One region of the Embleya sp. NPDC050493 genome, then DNA from elsewhere that is predicted to be linked to it. Evidence: riboswitches for the same ligand, from Rfam matches in the RefSeq annotation. Region 1 holds a riboswitch; each other region holds the start of a gene.
The links. Region 1 has a riboswitch for cyclic di-AMP ahead of ACIBM5_RS34460 (NlpC/P60 family protein). Riboswitches for the same ligand answer to the same signal wherever they lie in the genome.

Region 2: another riboswitch for cyclic di-AMP. It lies ahead of ACIBM5_RS28455 (NlpC/P60 family protein); the one in region 1 lies ahead of ACIBM5_RS34460 (NlpC/P60 family protein).
Region 3: another riboswitch for cyclic di-AMP. It lies ahead of ACIBM5_RS15780 (transglycosylase family protein); the one in region 1 lies ahead of ACIBM5_RS34460 (NlpC/P60 family protein).

What each region holds. Positions count from the first base shown of each region.
Region 1 is NZ_JBITHP010000024.1:38-5,047, forward strand. Features, by position in the region: gene ACIBM5_RS34460 (NlpC/P60 family protein) at 500-1,480, opposite strand; cyclic di-AMP (ydaO/yuaA leader) riboswitch at 1,487-1,644, opposite strand; gene ACIBM5_RS34465 (LLM class F420-dependent oxidoreductase) at 2,278-3,243, opposite strand; gene ACIBM5_RS34470 (TMEM165/GDT1 family protein) at 3,418-4,002, opposite strand; gene ACIBM5_RS34475 (TetR/AcrR family transcriptional regulator) at 4,264-4,812, opposite strand; gene ACIBM5_RS34480 (multidrug efflux SMR transporter) at 4,809-5,010, opposite strand, start outside.
Region 2 is NZ_JBITHP010000016.1:196,931-201,940, forward strand. Features, by position in the region: gene ACIBM5_RS28445 (NlpC/P60 family protein) at 1-1,065, shown strand, start outside; gene ACIBM5_RS28450 (hypothetical protein) at 1,233-1,589, opposite strand; cyclic di-AMP (ydaO/yuaA leader) riboswitch at 1,888-2,068, shown strand; gene ACIBM5_RS28455 (NlpC/P60 family protein) at 2,078-3,199, shown strand; gene ACIBM5_RS28460 (LuxR C-terminal-related transcriptional regulator) at 3,296-3,976, opposite strand; gene ACIBM5_RS28465 (PspC domain-containing protein) at 3,973-5,010, opposite strand, start outside.
Region 3 is NZ_JBITHP010000006.1:370,104-375,113, reverse strand. Features, by position in the region: gene ACIBM5_RS15785 (DUF6421 family protein) at 1-956, opposite strand, end outside; gene ACIBM5_RS15780 (transglycosylase family protein) at 1,485-2,213, opposite strand; cyclic di-AMP (ydaO/yuaA leader) riboswitch at 2,214-2,405, opposite strand; gene ACIBM5_RS15775 (EthD family reductase) at 2,600-2,935, opposite strand; gene ACIBM5_RS15770 (phosphoenolpyruvate hydrolase family protein) at 3,029-3,853, opposite strand; gene ACIBM5_RS15765 (Tm-1-like ATP-binding domain-containing protein) at 3,855-5,010, opposite strand, start outside.

The DNA.
Region 1 (5,010 bases):
CAAGCGCCGGCGAGGCTGGGTGGCCTCAAGCGCCGGCCGGGCTGGTTCGCCTCAAGCGTCGGCCGGGCTGGGTTCGCCTCAAGCGCCGGCGGGGCTGCTTGGTCGCAAGCGCCGGCCGGGCTGGGTGGTGTCGAACGCCGGTCGGGCTGGGTGGGTTCGTGTGGCGGTGGGGCTGGGTTCGCCTTGGGGGTGGTGGGGAGGGGCTTGTGGGTTCGTGTGGGTTGGGGGTTGGGGGACGTTGGGAACGGACCTGGTGGTTGTTGTGTTCGTCCGGTCGTGGATGAGTGCGCGACTTGGTTGGATGCGTAGGTGTTGGTGGCTGCTTCGGGTTCGGGACTGTCTCGACTTTGTTGTCCGGATCGCGCTGCTTGTGGGGGAGTGCGCCTTGGGGAACGGGGCGCGGCGCCGTGCTCTCCGACCGTCGTCGGGGGGCACGGCGCCGGAAGGGCGTCCCACTGTGCGGTTGTGTTACTGCGGCCGACGGTTGTCGGCGGGGTGATCAGACCGGGCGGGTGGCGCCGGCGATCGGCATGGTGCTGATCGAGGCGATCTCGACCGGCTTGCGCGGGTTGGCGGCGTGCACCATCTTGCCGTCGCCGATGTAGATGCCGACGTGGCTGATGCCCGAGTAGAAGAACACCAGGTCGCCGGGCTGCAGGTTGGCGACCGACACGTGCGGGTCGGCGGCGAACTGGTCGTTGGTCACGCGCGGCAGCGAGATGCCCGCGGACTTGTACGCGGCCTGGACCAGGCCCGAGCAGTCGTACGCGTTCGGGCCGGTGGCGCCGTACACGTACGGCTTGCCGATCTGCGCCTTGGCGAAGGCCACGGCCTGGGCGGCCTTGCTGCTCGACGCGGTGGACGAGCCGCCGGTCGGCGCCTGGTTGCCCTTCGAGCCGCCGGTGGCGGGCTTGGCGGGGGCCTTGGCGGCGGGCTTGACCGACACCCCGGCCGACGGCTTGCTCGCCGGCTTGGTGGTGGTCTTGCCGGGGGTGACGGTGGTCTTCGGCTGCACCTTGACGCTCGGCTGGGCCGGAGCGGCCTTGGACAGCACGGGCGCCGCGCCGGTCAGCCGGAGGGTCTGGCCGATCTGGATAAGGTCCGGGCCGGACAGGAGCACGTCGCGGTTGAGCTCGTACAGGCTCTGCCAGCCGCCGGTGACCTGGTTGGCCTGGGCGAGCCCGAACAGCGTGTCGCCGGCCTTGACCACGTAGCCGGCCTTGTCGGCGGGGACGGCGGTTTCCTGCGCGGCGGGCGCGGCCTGGACCGGAGCGCTCTCGACCGCGGCGGTCGGGGCCGCCGACAGCACGGCGGAGGCGCCGGAGGTGGGCTGCTCGGAGGTGGAGGGGGCTTGTGCCTGAGCCGTACCGGCAGTGGCGACCGGGATCACGACACCCATGCCGGCGATGCCCACCGCCGCGACGAAGCGGCGGACGTTGGCGGGGCGAGCGGCGCGGTGGCGAGCGTTTGCGGACAGCATGAAATGGGGTCCTCTCCTGTCGCCTACGAGGTGAGCTGTCGGATTCGGACTGGAGCAGCCCGGTCGCGCAGACGCGACTTCACCCCTAGCCGTCACCGGAACGATCCCGGCCACGGCGATCCACCTGGTTCCCCCGCTCCCGTCGGATTCTTCGATGTAGACCTCCCGCTGCCGGCGACGGGATTCGGCGTACCGGCGACAGGGTTCACCCGAAAGGTGAATCGGCGAGAAAGGTAGGCAATGCCGATGCCGGATCACAACCGAAACGCCGACTTCGCCTCCGGCGTAAAGGCGGAATAAAGGCGACATCTCACCCGGACCCGGCGCGACGTACCGGTGATGACGAGGGGATATCTCGGAGAGTGGCGTGATCGTCCGGTCACGGAAAATAGTCGAAATTCATGCCGGGACGCGGGAAATGAATTACCACACGAAGTCGGCTTAGTAATTTATGTCCGATTTATCCATGCGGCCTACATCACATTTCGGACGGTTCGATCGAGGGGACATGCCGGACATGCCGGCGATCGAACGATCCGCCCCGCCACCCCATCCGCCCCGCCCGCCCCACCTACCCACTCACCGCGCGCGTCCGCCGATCGTCGATCGCCGACCCGCGCGATGGATGCGATGCCGACCCGCGCCGATGCGCCGATGCCGATCGGGCCCGACCTACCTCCCCACTACGGCGGACCGCAACCGCAACCGCACTCGCGACGCGAGCCGGAGCCGAAACCACGAAGCGGGGGCGCCGACCTCGCGCCCCCGCTCCGCTCCGCTTCCGCAGTCCCAACCCGTCACAACTCCCGCAGTGCCGCCAAGAGCTTGTCCTGAGCCCAGTCCAGGAAGGCGTGCTGCGTCTCGCCGCCGATCTGGACGAGCGCCACCTCGGTGAACCCCGCCTCCACGTACGGGCGCACCGCGTCGACGAAGGCGCCCACGTCGTCGCCGCACGGAATCGACTCGGCCACGTCCTCCGGCCGGACGAACTGCGTGGCGCCCGCGAAGCCGGCGGTGCCCGGAAGCTCGGAGTTGACCTTCCACCCGCCCCCGAACCAGCGGAACTGCTCGTGCGCCCGGGCGATCGCGGCGTCCCGGTCGGGGTCGTAGCTCACCGGCAGCTGGCCCACCCGGGGCTTGCCCGCGCCGCCGTGCCGATCGAATTCGGCCAACAGCTCACCCTTGGGCTCGGTCGCGATGACCAGGTCGGCCAGTTGCCCGGCCAGTGCGCAGCTCTGCGCGCCGGAGACCGCGATGCCGATCGGCGGCGGTCGATCCGGCAGGTCCCACAACTTGGCGGACTCGACGTCGAAGTGTGTGCCGTGATGATCGACATAGCCGCCCGCGAACAGGGCCCGGATGATCTCCACCGCCTCGCCGAGCATCTCCTGCCGTACGTCCGCGGCCGGCCACCCGCCGCCGATCACGTGCTCGTTCAGGTTCTCGCCGGAGCCGAGTCCCAGCCGGAAGCGCCCGTCCGACAACAACTGCACGGTGGCGGCCTTCTGCGCCACCACCGCCGGGTGGTAGCGCATCGTCGGACACGTCACGTACGTCATCAACGGGATCCGCGACGTGGCCTGGGCCGCCGCGCCCAGCACGCTCCAGGCGTACGGCGCGTGGCCCTGCGCATCCAGCCACGGGAAGTAGTGGTCCGAGGTCACCGAGAAGTCGAAGCCGACCCGCTCCGCGTGCACCACGTGCTCGACGAGATCCTTGGGTCCGGCCTGTTCGGTCATCATCGTGTAGCCGATTTTCACCATGGGACGCGGGTGCCCGAGCGGCACGGCGGAAAACCGCCCTTGCGGCTCCCGCCTCCGCGACGCCCGTCCCCGCGACGCCCGCGGCTCCCGCACTCGCCGGGCACCGGCCGAGCATCCAACGAGCACCCGACGAGCAGCCGGCGGGCATCCGCCACCCGGGCCGCCCGGGTCAGGTCAGCCCGTGAACACCTGCACCACCGACCAGATCGCCAGCCCGAGCATGCACACGCCGCCGATCCGCTGCACCGTCCGGAGGGGGACCCGCTTGGCGATGAATCGCCCCGCCAGTAGGGCCAGTGCGGAGACCGACATCAGCGCCGCGGCCGAGCCGATCGCGGTGGACCAGGTGCCGTTGGTGGCCGCCAGGTTGGCGGTGGTGATCTGGGTCAGGTCGCCCCATTCGCTGATGAACACGGCCGTGAACGCGGTCGAGAAGACCGGCCAAAAACCGGTCACGGTCTTGCCCGCGGTGTCCTCGTCGTCGTCGCCGGCCCCGCCGCGCAGCAGCATGAAGGCGCCGAAGCCGAACAGGGCGGCGGAGACGAGTTCGACGATCCAGCCGGGGAGCAGGCCCAGCAGTCCGCCCGCGCCGACGGCGATGGCGACGTGCACGACGAACGCGGTCGAGGTGCCGAACCAGACGAACAGCGGCCGCATGCGGGTGCCCATGGCCAGCGATGCGAACATCGTCTTGTCCGGGAGTTCGGCGAGGAAGATGAGCCCGAAGGCGGTCAGGATCGCCAGAGGGTCGAGGTGCATCCGGGTGGCTTTCTGCGAGAGCCGAGCCTCCGGGTCTTCACGAAGGCGCCGCTCGGCGACCGGAGGACCACTCGGCCCGGCACGACGGGTGCACCCGCGAAGAACGCGGATGCGTCGATACCTGGCCGAAGGTCTCGCCCGCCCGCATCGAGCACGGGCCCGGCCACCGGGAGTCCGAGGACTCCAGCATGTCGACGACCGGTTCGCGGGGCTACTCCCCTTCGCTGTCGTCGACCCTACCGCACCGCGCCCCCCGCCCCGCTACGGCGCGGCCGCCCCCATGACCCGGTCCAGCGACCAGCGCAGTTGCTCCTCGTCCAGGGCCGTGCCCAGCGTGAGCACCTGCAACATCGTGCCGTCCAGGACCGCCAGCGCCGCTGCCGCCGCCCGCCGCCCGACCCGGCCGGCGAGGAAGTCGCCGACCCCCTCGACCCACGCCACCGCGAAACCGCGCAGTTGCGGGCTGCGGGCCGCCGCCAGGTACAACTCGTACTCGACCAGCGCGCGCGGGCGGTCCGCGAGGTATTCGGCGGTGAGCGCCGTGAGTACCCCCGGCAGGTCCTCGGCGTCGTGGGCCCGCCGCACCCACTCCTCCAGCAGCGCCACCGTCTCCGCCGACGCGTGCGCGAGCGCCGCGCCGACCAGGTCGTCGAGCGTCGCGAAGTAGTACGTGGTCGCCCCCAGCGGGACGCCGGCCCGGGACGCGACCAGGCGATGCGTCGTGTTGCCCACGCCCACCTCGGCGATCACCTCGCACGCACCACGCAGGATCCGCAGCCGCCGCCCCTCGGGATCGCGGGTCCCGCTCAATGCGCACCGCCCAGGTTCAGCACCACCACGCCGGCGATCACCAGCGCCATCCCGAACGCCTTGAGCAGCGTCACCGGCTCGTTCAGGAACACCGCCCCGACCAGCGCGATCGCCACGGTCCCGAGCCCGGACCAGATCGCGTAGGCCGTGCCAACCTGCAACTGTCGCAACGACAGCGTCAACAGGTAGAAGGCCCCG
Region 2 (5,010 bases), on a different contig from region 1:
CCCGGGCAGCACCGCAAGCCCAAGCCGCGCACCGCCGTGCGTACCGCAGCGACCGTAGTGACGGCCGCCGCGACGATGACCGGCGTGATGACCTTTGCCGGCACCGCGAGCGCGGATCCCGCCGCATCCTTCGAGCAGGTCAAGCAGCAGGTCAACCAGCTGCACAGTGACGTGGTCAAGGTGACCGACGTCGCCAACGGCGTCGAAGATCAGCTGGAAAAGAAGCAGGTCACCGCGAATCAGACGCAGGCCCGCGTCACCGAGGAACAGATCGCGCTGAACGCTCTGCGTGATCAGATCGGTGTCCTGGCGGCGAACCAGTACCGCAGCGGTGGTCTGCCGCCGTCGTTGTCGCTGGCGCTCAGCGGCGACCCCGAGGGTTACCTGCAGAAGTCGCAGATGATGTCCCAGCTCGACGGTCAGCAGGCCGCCAAGCTGAAGCAGATCGCGGCGCAGGCCCGGGTTCTCCAGCAGGACCGCACCGAGGCCTCCTCGCAGCTGGCCGAGCTGGAGAAGCTGCGGACCGAGCTGAACAAGAACAAGACCGAGATCCAGGCCAAGCTCGCCGAGGCCCAGCGGCTGCTGAACACGCTCACCGAGCAGCAGAAGAAGGCAGTCCTCGACTCGGACGAGCACGAGGGCGACACCACGCGCGGCAACGACCGCAGCTCGCGGGACAAGGCGGAGACGCCGCCGGCGACCAACATCCCCGCGTCCGGCCGGGCCGCGGCCGCGATCGCGTTCGCGCGGGCCCAGATCGGCAAGGCGTACGTGTCGGGCGCCGAGGGGCCCAGCTCCTACGACTGCTCGGGGCTGACCCAGGCGTCGTGGAAGGCCGCGGGCGTCAGGCTGTCCCGGACCACCTGGACCCAGGTCAACGACGGTCCGCGCGTCGCCAAGGGTTCGCTCCAGCCGGGCGACCTGGTGTTCTTCTACTCGGACAACCGGCACGTGGGCCTCTACATCGGCGGCGGCAAGATCATCCACGCCCCGCGTCCCGGCAAGACCGTGACCGAGGCGCCGCTCGACTCGATGCCGTTCTACGCGGCGATTCGACCCGGGTAAATCCACCGGTCGCCCGAAAAACCTCGACGGCGCCCTCCCGCGGATTCGTTCCGCGTGGAGGGCGCCGTCGTGTGTACCGGGTGCGGCGTCGCTCGGACCGCCGACCTGCGTCGCTCGCCCGGGCGGTTCGGCTCGGGCCGGCGGTGGGCGGAGTTGTCGGCGGGGTCTCAGGTCCACATGACCGCGATGGCGATGTTCGCCACGGTCAGCAGTCCGATCGCGACGAGCACCTTGGAGGACACCCGGTCCGCGGCGCGGTTGCCCCAGACCAGCAGCAGGATGGCCAGCAGAATGACCAGCTTGGTGCCGATCTTGGCGTTGTCCACGTCCTCGTCCAGACCCGCCTGGACCACGCCGACCAGGGCCAGGCCGGTGACCAGCATGGTCAGCGCGCCGTGCGTCATCGCGGGCACGATCCGCCCGTCGCCGGTGCGCAGCGCGGACATCTGGGTGAGGAAGCCGCCGAGCAGGGACGCGATACCCACGATGTGCAGGACCAGCAGGATCTGCCGCAGAACGTCCACGTCGTACAACTCCTCGTCGACCGTCGCGCGGCACCGGGAAGCCGCGATTGTTGCCCGGCAGCCTAGCCGGCACGGGTCGATTACTCTCCGGCGGGCTATAAGCGATCAACAGTCGCCAAACCGGTCCAAGATCGACTTTCGGGAATCCAGGCGCCTTATCCCTTGATACACGGAGAAGGAAACGGCGAGATTGGTAAAGGTTTGGCAATGCGAAGGTTGGTGGTGATGATCGTGATACTTCTGTGACTAGTGTTCTGCGACAGGCGATCGGCTCGACGTCGGCCACCCGGTCGACACGATCGCCACCGCCGAATTCGGGGACGCATTTCGGTGACAGTGGGTGACCACAGTCATCGTGATGGGAAGCCGGAACCGGGGACCCTCGCAGTCCCTGGGGTGAATCGGTGCCTCGGCACCGTAGGGCGCCTTCTTCCGCCCGAACCCGTCAGCTAACCCGGTAGGCGGCCGAGGAAGGAGACTCGCCACCAGTGGCGTCCCAACGTCGACCCGGGCAGCACCGCAAGCCCAAGCCGCGCACCGCCGTGCGTACCGCAGCGACCGTGGTCACGGCCGCCGCGACGATGACCGGCGTGATGACCTTTGCCGGCACCGCGAGCGCGGATCCCGCGCAGTCGTTCCAGCAGACCAAGGAACGCGTCAACCGGCTGCACAGTGACGTGATCAAGGCCACCGACGCCGCCAACGGCGTCGAGGAGCAGATCACCAAGCAGCAGGGCACCGCGAACCAGACGCAGGCCCGGATCACCGAGGAACAAACCGCGCTGAACGCTCTGCGTGATCAGATCGGTGTCCTGGCGGCGAACCAGTACCGCAGCGGCGGTCTGCCGCCGTCATTGTCGCTGGCGCTCAGCGGCGACCCCGAGGGCTTCCTGCAGAAGTCGCAGATGATGTCCCAGCTCGACGGTCAGCAGGCCGCCAAGCTGAAGCAGATCGCGGCGCAGGCCCGGGTTCTCCAGCAGGACCGCACCGAGGCCTCCTCGCAGCTGGCCGAGCTGGAGAAGCTGCGGACCGAGCTGAACAAGAACAAGACCGAGATCCAGGCCAAGCTCGCCGAGGCCCAGCGGCTGCTGAACACGCTCACCGAGCAGCAGAAGAAGGAAGTGCTCGACTCCGACGAGCACGTGGGCAATACGGGTAACCCGGGTAATGCGGGCAGCACGGACACGACGCGCGCCGGCAACGACCGCAGCTCGCGGGACAAGCCGGACACACCGCCGCCGGCGACCAATGTCCCCGTGTCCGGTCGGGCGGCGGCCGCGGTCGCGTTCGCGAAGGCCCAGATCGGCAAGCCGTACTCGCCCCGGGCCGTGGGCCCCGACTCCTACGACTGCTCCGGGCTGACCCAGGCGTCGTGGAAGGCCGCGAACGTCAGCCTGACCCGGACCACCTGGACCCAGGTCAACGACGGTCCGCGGATCTCCAAGGACGCGCTCCAGCCGGGCGACCTGGTGTTCTACTACCCGGACAACTCGCACGTGGGCATCTACGTCGGCGGCGGGCAGATCGTGCACGCCCCGCGGCCGGGCAAGAACGTGACCTACGCACCGGTGGGCTCGATGCCGTTCTACGCGGCGGTTCGACCCGGTTAGACCCGTCGGTCGCGCGTAGAGACCTCGCCGGCGCCCTCCCCCGGACCCGTTCCGGGGGAGGACGCCGGCGTTTTTCGTGCTCCGCGTGCGCCGGGGTCAGACCAGTCGCCGGTCGGTCGCCCAGCGGGTCAGCTCGTGCCGGTTGGACAACTGCAACTTGCGTAGTACGGCGGACACATGGGTCTCCACGGTCTTGACCGAGATGACCAGGCGCCGGGCGATCTCCTTGTACGCGTAGCCGCGTGCGATCAGCCGCAGCACCTCGCGCTCGCGCTGGGTGAGTCGATCCAGATCCTCGTCGATCGGTGGCACGTCGGTGGCCGCGAACGCGTCCAGCACGAAGCCCGCCAGGCGCGGCGAGAACACCGCGTCGCCCTCGCCGACCCGGCCGATCGCCCGGATCAGCTCGTCGCCGGTGATCGACTTGGTCACGTAGCCCCGGGCCCCGCCGCGGATCACCCCGATCACGTCCTCGGCGGCGTCCGACACCGACAACGCGAGGAAGCGCACGGCCGGGATCAGCGACGCGCACCGGCGCAGCACCTCGACCCCGCCGCCACCGGGCAGGTGCACGTCCAGGAGCACCACCTCGGGGCGGGTCTCGGTGACCACCGCCACCGCGCTCGCGACGTCGTCGGCCTCGCCGACCACCTCGACCGCCTCGCCGATCTCGGCGCGCACGCCGGTCCGGAACATCCGGTGGTCGTCGACCAGGACCACCCGGGTACGGGCGGCCGTCCCCTCGGGGTACTCCGTGCTGCTCTCGGTGGCGTTCACGTGTTCGTCCTTCCCACAGCGGCCCGGCCGGCGTCGGCGCGGCGCATCTCCAGCTCGACCTCGGTGCCCTCACCGGGTTCGCTGCGGATGTGCGCGGCGCCCCCGTTGCGGCGCATGCGCCCGATCACGGACTCTCGCACACCCAGCCGGTCGGCGGGCACCGTCTCCGGGTCGAAACCGGGTCCGCGGTCGCGCACGAAGACCGTGACCGTGTCCTCGTCGGCCTCGCCGAACACCGCGATCGCCGCTCCGCCCGCGTACTTCGCCGCATTGACCATCGCCTCGCGGGCGGCGGCCACCAGCGCGGCCAGCTTGTCGTCCACCGGGCAATCGCCCACGCACACCACCTCGATCGACACCCCGTGCGCGTCCTCGACCTCGGCCGCGGTCGAGCGCAGCGCGGCGGCGAAGGTGCGGTCCGGCTCCTCGCCGTCGGGGCGGTACAACCACGCGCGCAACTCGCGCTCCTGGGCGCGGGCCAACCGGGCCACCTCGCGCGGGTCCTCGACCTGGCGCTGGATCAGGGTCAGCGTGTGCAGCACCGAGTCGTGCACGTGCGCGGCCACCTCGGCCCGCTCCTGGGCCCGGATCCGGGCCCGGCGCTCGACGCCCAGTTCGCGGGTCTGCCGGAGCAGATACGGGCCGAAGATGACCAGCAGGCCGACCAGGAGCAGCCCGGCCCCGCGCATCGCGGCCAGCGCGTCGCCGATGCCGCCCCGGCCGAACGAGAAGAACACCAGGCCGGCCAGTACCAGCACGGCGCCGACGACGGTGCGCAGCGCGCCGGCCACCCGGCTGCGGCCGTCGAGCGAGAACCACCGGTTGCGCTGCGACTCGTCGGCCTGGCGCCACAAGAGGATCACGCCGGGGCCGGCCACCAGCAGCGGCCAGATCCAGTCGCCGACCTTGGTCCCGCTCGTGGTCGCGCCCACGCCGGTGAGCATGGTCGCCGCGATCAGCACGATGATCATCGCGAGCGCCTGGTGCCGCTCCCGCCCGCGTTCGCGCACGGCCGGGGCCGCCCCGCCCTGCGG
Region 3 (5,010 bases), on a different contig from region 1:
CCCAGGCCGTCGTAGTTGCGCACCCGGCCACCGGTGACCGGGAAGCGGAACAGCCGGTCGAAGATGACCGCGAACTGCACCCGACGCGCGGTCGAGACGCCCTCGGCGGCCAGCGTGACCGCCTCGCGGAACGCGGTCAGGTCGCACCGCAGCTCCTCCAGCGCGTACATCCAGAACGGCATCCGCTGCTTGATCATGAACGGGTCGAACGGCATGGGACCGCGCATGTGGCTGCGGTCGTGGATCAGGTCCCACAACACGAACGCGTCCTGGGCGAGCTGCTGGCTCTCCACCAAGTCCACGGCATCCTGCGGAAGTTCCAGGCCGAGCGTCTGCGATGCGGCGGTTGCCACCCGGCGGAAGCGGGCCGCCTCGCGGTCGCAGAAGATGCCGCCCCACGTGTACGTGGGCACCTCGCGCACGGCCACGGTCTCCGGGAAGAGCACCGCCGAGTCGGTGTCGTAGCCGTCGGTGAAGTCGACGAACGCGATCGGCACGAACATCGCGTTGTCGTAGCGCCCGGCCTCCAGGTCGGCCAGCCACTGGGGCCACACCACGCGCAGCAGCACGGCCTCGACATTGCGGGTCGGGTTGCCGTTCTGGGTGGTCATCGGGAACACCACGAGGTGCTCCAGGCCGTCGCGCCGATCCTGTTCCGGGCGGAACGCGACGAGCGAGTCGAGGAAGTCGGGACGGCCGAAGTCCTCCGCGGACCAACGCCGAAAATCGGCCACGACCGCGTCGAGGTACGCCTCGTCGTGCGGGAACAGCGGAGCGAGCCCGGTGATCGAGGAGGTGATCTCGGCGACCAGCGCCCGGGCGGACGCATGCCCCGATGGCTCGATCGAACCGTCCTTGGCCTGCAACGGACGCAGGTCGGCGACGGATCGTTTGAGTTCGAGCCACAGCGGGTGATCAACGGCGGTACGGACGGCTACGCGGGTCATGTTCGACATGGAACCCTCTCAGGAGAAAGCAGGAACCACGGTCAGGCGAACCTATGTCAAAAGATTTTAACGCCGCAAGGCCCTTTCGAACGCAATCTTATCGTCGTGGGTACGTTTTGCCCGAATAAGTTGAGATTAAGACCTGGATCTCGGTGCCCGAATCGGCACACCCGTGAAATCGAGGACCCGCACCTGCCGGAGGACACGAGATTCGGCCGTCCCGGCCGGCCACGCCCGTGGCCATCGACCGTCGATCCGCCGGTTCCCTACGGTCTGCCGTGCTGAACGGAATGCTGATTCCGCTTGGTGGAACAGTCGGTCCGGCGATGCCCCGGATCCGCCTCCACTCCCACTGCCCGATCCGGCGATCCCGTATGTCTCGGCCCGATGTCCCTGGCCCGATGCCCGCGGCACCATGCGCGCGGCACCATGCCGGCGGCCCGCCGACCGACCCCGGTCCCGCCGCCCCGACGCCGGTCGCGACACGGGCGTAGGCCCCGCCGAAGTACTCGGCGGGGCCTACGTCGTGACGCTGGATCAGATGGCGAGCTGGGTGCCCACGCCGATCACGTTCGGGTTGCCCCCGATGACGCCCGCGTTGGCGGCGTACAGGGCCTTGTAGCCACCCTTGACGCCGAGCTTGGCGGCGACCTCGGACAGCGTGTCACCGGCCTTGACGGTGTAGGTGCCGGAGCCCGACGCCTGCTTGGTCGCGGCCGACTTCGGCGCGTCCTGCTTCGGCTGCACCCGGACCTTCGGCGCGTTGCCGTCGGAGGTCTTCGGCGCGTTCTCGGTCACGGACTCGGCCTTGGGTGCGGCCTTCGGCTCGACCTTGCTCTTGGTCTTGCCGGTGGTCGACGAGTCGGCCGTGGCGGAGGCGTTGCCGCCCTTGCCCAGACCGGCCTTCTGCGAGCAGACCGGCCAGGCGCCCGGACCCTGGCTCGCCAGGACCCGCTCGGCGACCGCGATCTGCTGGTCCTTGGTCGCCTGCGCGGCGCTGGAGGCGTACTGGCTGCCGCCGAACGCGTTCCAGGTGCTCGGGGTGAACTGCAGACCGCCGGAGAAGCCGTTGCCCGTGTTGATGCTCCAGTTGCCGGTGCTCTCACACTGCGCGACCGCGTCCCACGTGGACGAGGACGCGGCGTTCGCGCTGCCCGCCATGCCCACGAGGGGGAGGACGAGACCCGCACCGGCGGCGACGGCGATGCCGGCGCGACGGCCACGAGAGAGCGAGCGAACGGGAGCGGTGATGGCACGGAAGGTCATTGATTACCTCGTCGGGCGCCTGCGAAGTTAGCTGTCGGGTTCGGACGATTGGCCCGGCCTCGCCTGGAACAGGCATGGCTTCACCCCAGACATCGACATGGCCGATGCCGGCACTTACTCGGTTCCCCCGCTCCTGCCGCCAGTCGATATCGACTGCATCCCTCGGGCGGCGGCAGGATTCGGCGTACCGCCCGGGGAGTCCGCTTGTGCGAACAACCACGAAGCTACGCACCGCTCCGCCGGGTTGGCAAACATTTCGGGTGATTTGTGAGGTCCCCCATAGGGAGGAATAACACTGATTTGCCCGATTTGTCGCCATCCCTGCAGGTCACGGTGCCGGCGTCGACGGTGCGCGGCCGCGTGGTCACCCGTGCTTCAGCGACGAGCTATTCCGTCGCGGGCAGCTCCACAGGTACGACTACCCGTTCCTCGTCCCAGAGGAACGTCGCACCGCCGGTCGCGAAATTGGCGACATCGGCCACCGTGGCCCGCCCCTCCGGCGAATCCAGGGTCGCCTCGATACCCGCGCGAGACGGCGCGTACAGGCCGACCACCAGGTAATAGGGCGGCTGCGCGCCGGACGGGTCCGGTTCGCATTTGCCGATGGTCCAGCCGGTGAGCCCGGGCATGGTGCGGGCGAGCGGCACGTGCTTCTCCCAGTAATAGGCGTCGAACGCCGCCGGGTCCTCGGGGTGGCCATACAGCACGGTCAGCTTGTACACGCCGACTCCTCACGGTCGTGTGGTGGATGTGCGTCCTGCCGTTGGTGCCTGTGCGTCCGGCGTGTGGTGCCCGGATGGGTCCGGCGCGGTGCGCTACCGAAGGGCGATGTTCTTGAACGCCCGCGCCTGGTCGGTGATGGCCACCTCGGTGGGCAGCCGTTCCATGCTGGAGGCGCCGAAGAAGCCCACCACGCCGGTGGTGTGGGCCAGCACGTACGCGGCGTCCTCGGGTTCGGCGATCGGCCCGCCGTGGCACAGCACCAGCACGTCGGGGTTCACCTCCGCCGCCGCGTCGCGCATCTGCTGCACCCGCTCCACCGCCTGGTCGAGCGTGACCGCGGTGGTCGCGCCGATGCTGCCCTTGGTGGTCAGGCCCAGGTGCGGGACCAGGATGTCGGCGCCCGCCGCGGCCATCGCGCGGGCCTGCTCGGGGTCGAAGACGTAGGGGGCGGTGAGCAGACCGCGCTCGGCGGCCAGCCGGATCATCTCCACCTCCAGCTCGTAGCCCATCCCGGTCTCCTCCAGGTTCTGCCGGAAGACGCCGTCGAACAGGCCGACCGTGGGGAAGTTCTGCACACCGGCGAAGCCCATCGCGGCGAGCTGGTCCAGGAAGTGCGGCATGATCCGGAACGGATCGGTGCCGCACACGCCCGCCAGGACCGGGGTGCCCTGGACCACCGGCAGCACCTCGCCCGCCATCTCGACCACGATCGCGTTGGCGTCGCCGTAGGGCAGCAGTCCGGCGAGCGAACCCCGACCGGCCATCCGGTAGCGGCCCGAGTTGTAGATGATGATCAGGTCCACGCCGCCGGCCTCGGCGCACTTGGCCGACAGTCCCGTGCCCGCGCCCGCGCCGATCACGACGCCGCCCTGCTCGACCGTCCTGTGCAGTCGGCCCCGCGCCTCGCGTCCGTTCATCTCAGTCCACGCGTCCCTTCGTGATCATCTCGTGCAGTCGATCCGCCGCCGCCGTGGCGAACTTCGGATCATTGATGTCCGTCGCCGCCTCGTGCACCTCGACGGAGCTGCCCGCGAGCCCGGCCCGCAGCTCGTCGAACAGCGCCTTGTCGGCGACGGAATCGTAGAAGGGCGCGCCCTCGACGTCGATCGCCGAGACCCCGTGCAGGGGCAGGTAGAGCGCGGTGGGGCCGGTCGCGGCAACCAGCTTGGCGGCGATCCGCCGGCCCAGTTCGGCGTTCTCCGCGGGGGTGGTGCGCATCAGCGTCACCGTCGGGTTGTGCACGTACAGCCGGCGCTCCTCGAACCGCGCGGGCACGGTGTCGCGCGGGCCGAAGTTGACCATGTCCAGCGCACCGACGCTGACCACCTGTGGCAGCCCCATCCGCCCGGCCGCGGTCAGCCGCTCGGGGCCCGCGCTGAGCACTCCGCCGACCAGGTCGTCCGCCAGCTCGGTGGTGGTCAGGTCGAGGATCCCGGCCAGGAAGCCCGCCTCGGCCAGATTCTCCATCGACGTGCCGCCCGCCCCGGTGGCGTGGAAGACCAGCACCTCGTAGCCGAGTTCGGTCAGCCGCTCGCGCGCGGCGTCCACCGCCGGGGTGGTCACCCCGAACATCGACGCGGCGACCAGCGGGCGGCCCTCGCCGGTCACCCCCGCGACCGCCGCGCGATCCTCGGCGTAACCGCCCGCCATGCCGGCGATGGCATCCGCCGCGTTGCCCAGGATGCGCTCGGAGAGTCGATTGATCCCGGCGATGTCCACGACGCTGTACATCATCGTCACGTCCACCGCGCCGACGTACGGCGACACGTCGCCCGCCGCCATCGTGGAGACCAGCAGCTTGGGCACGCCCACCGGCAGCGCGCGCATCGCGTGGGAGGCGATCGCCGACCCGCCCGAGCCGCCCATCGCGAGCACACCGTCCACCCGGCCCTGCTCGTACAACTCGCGCAGGATGGACGCGGCCCCCTCGGCCATCGCGGTGGTCGCCGCGCCCCGGTCGGCCCGGGTGCGCAGGTCGACCAGATCGGTGCCGGCCGCCGCCGCGACGTCGGCCGCCTGCACGTCGGCCTGGGCCAGCGACTCGCCCAGCACGCCCACGTTCATCAACACCACC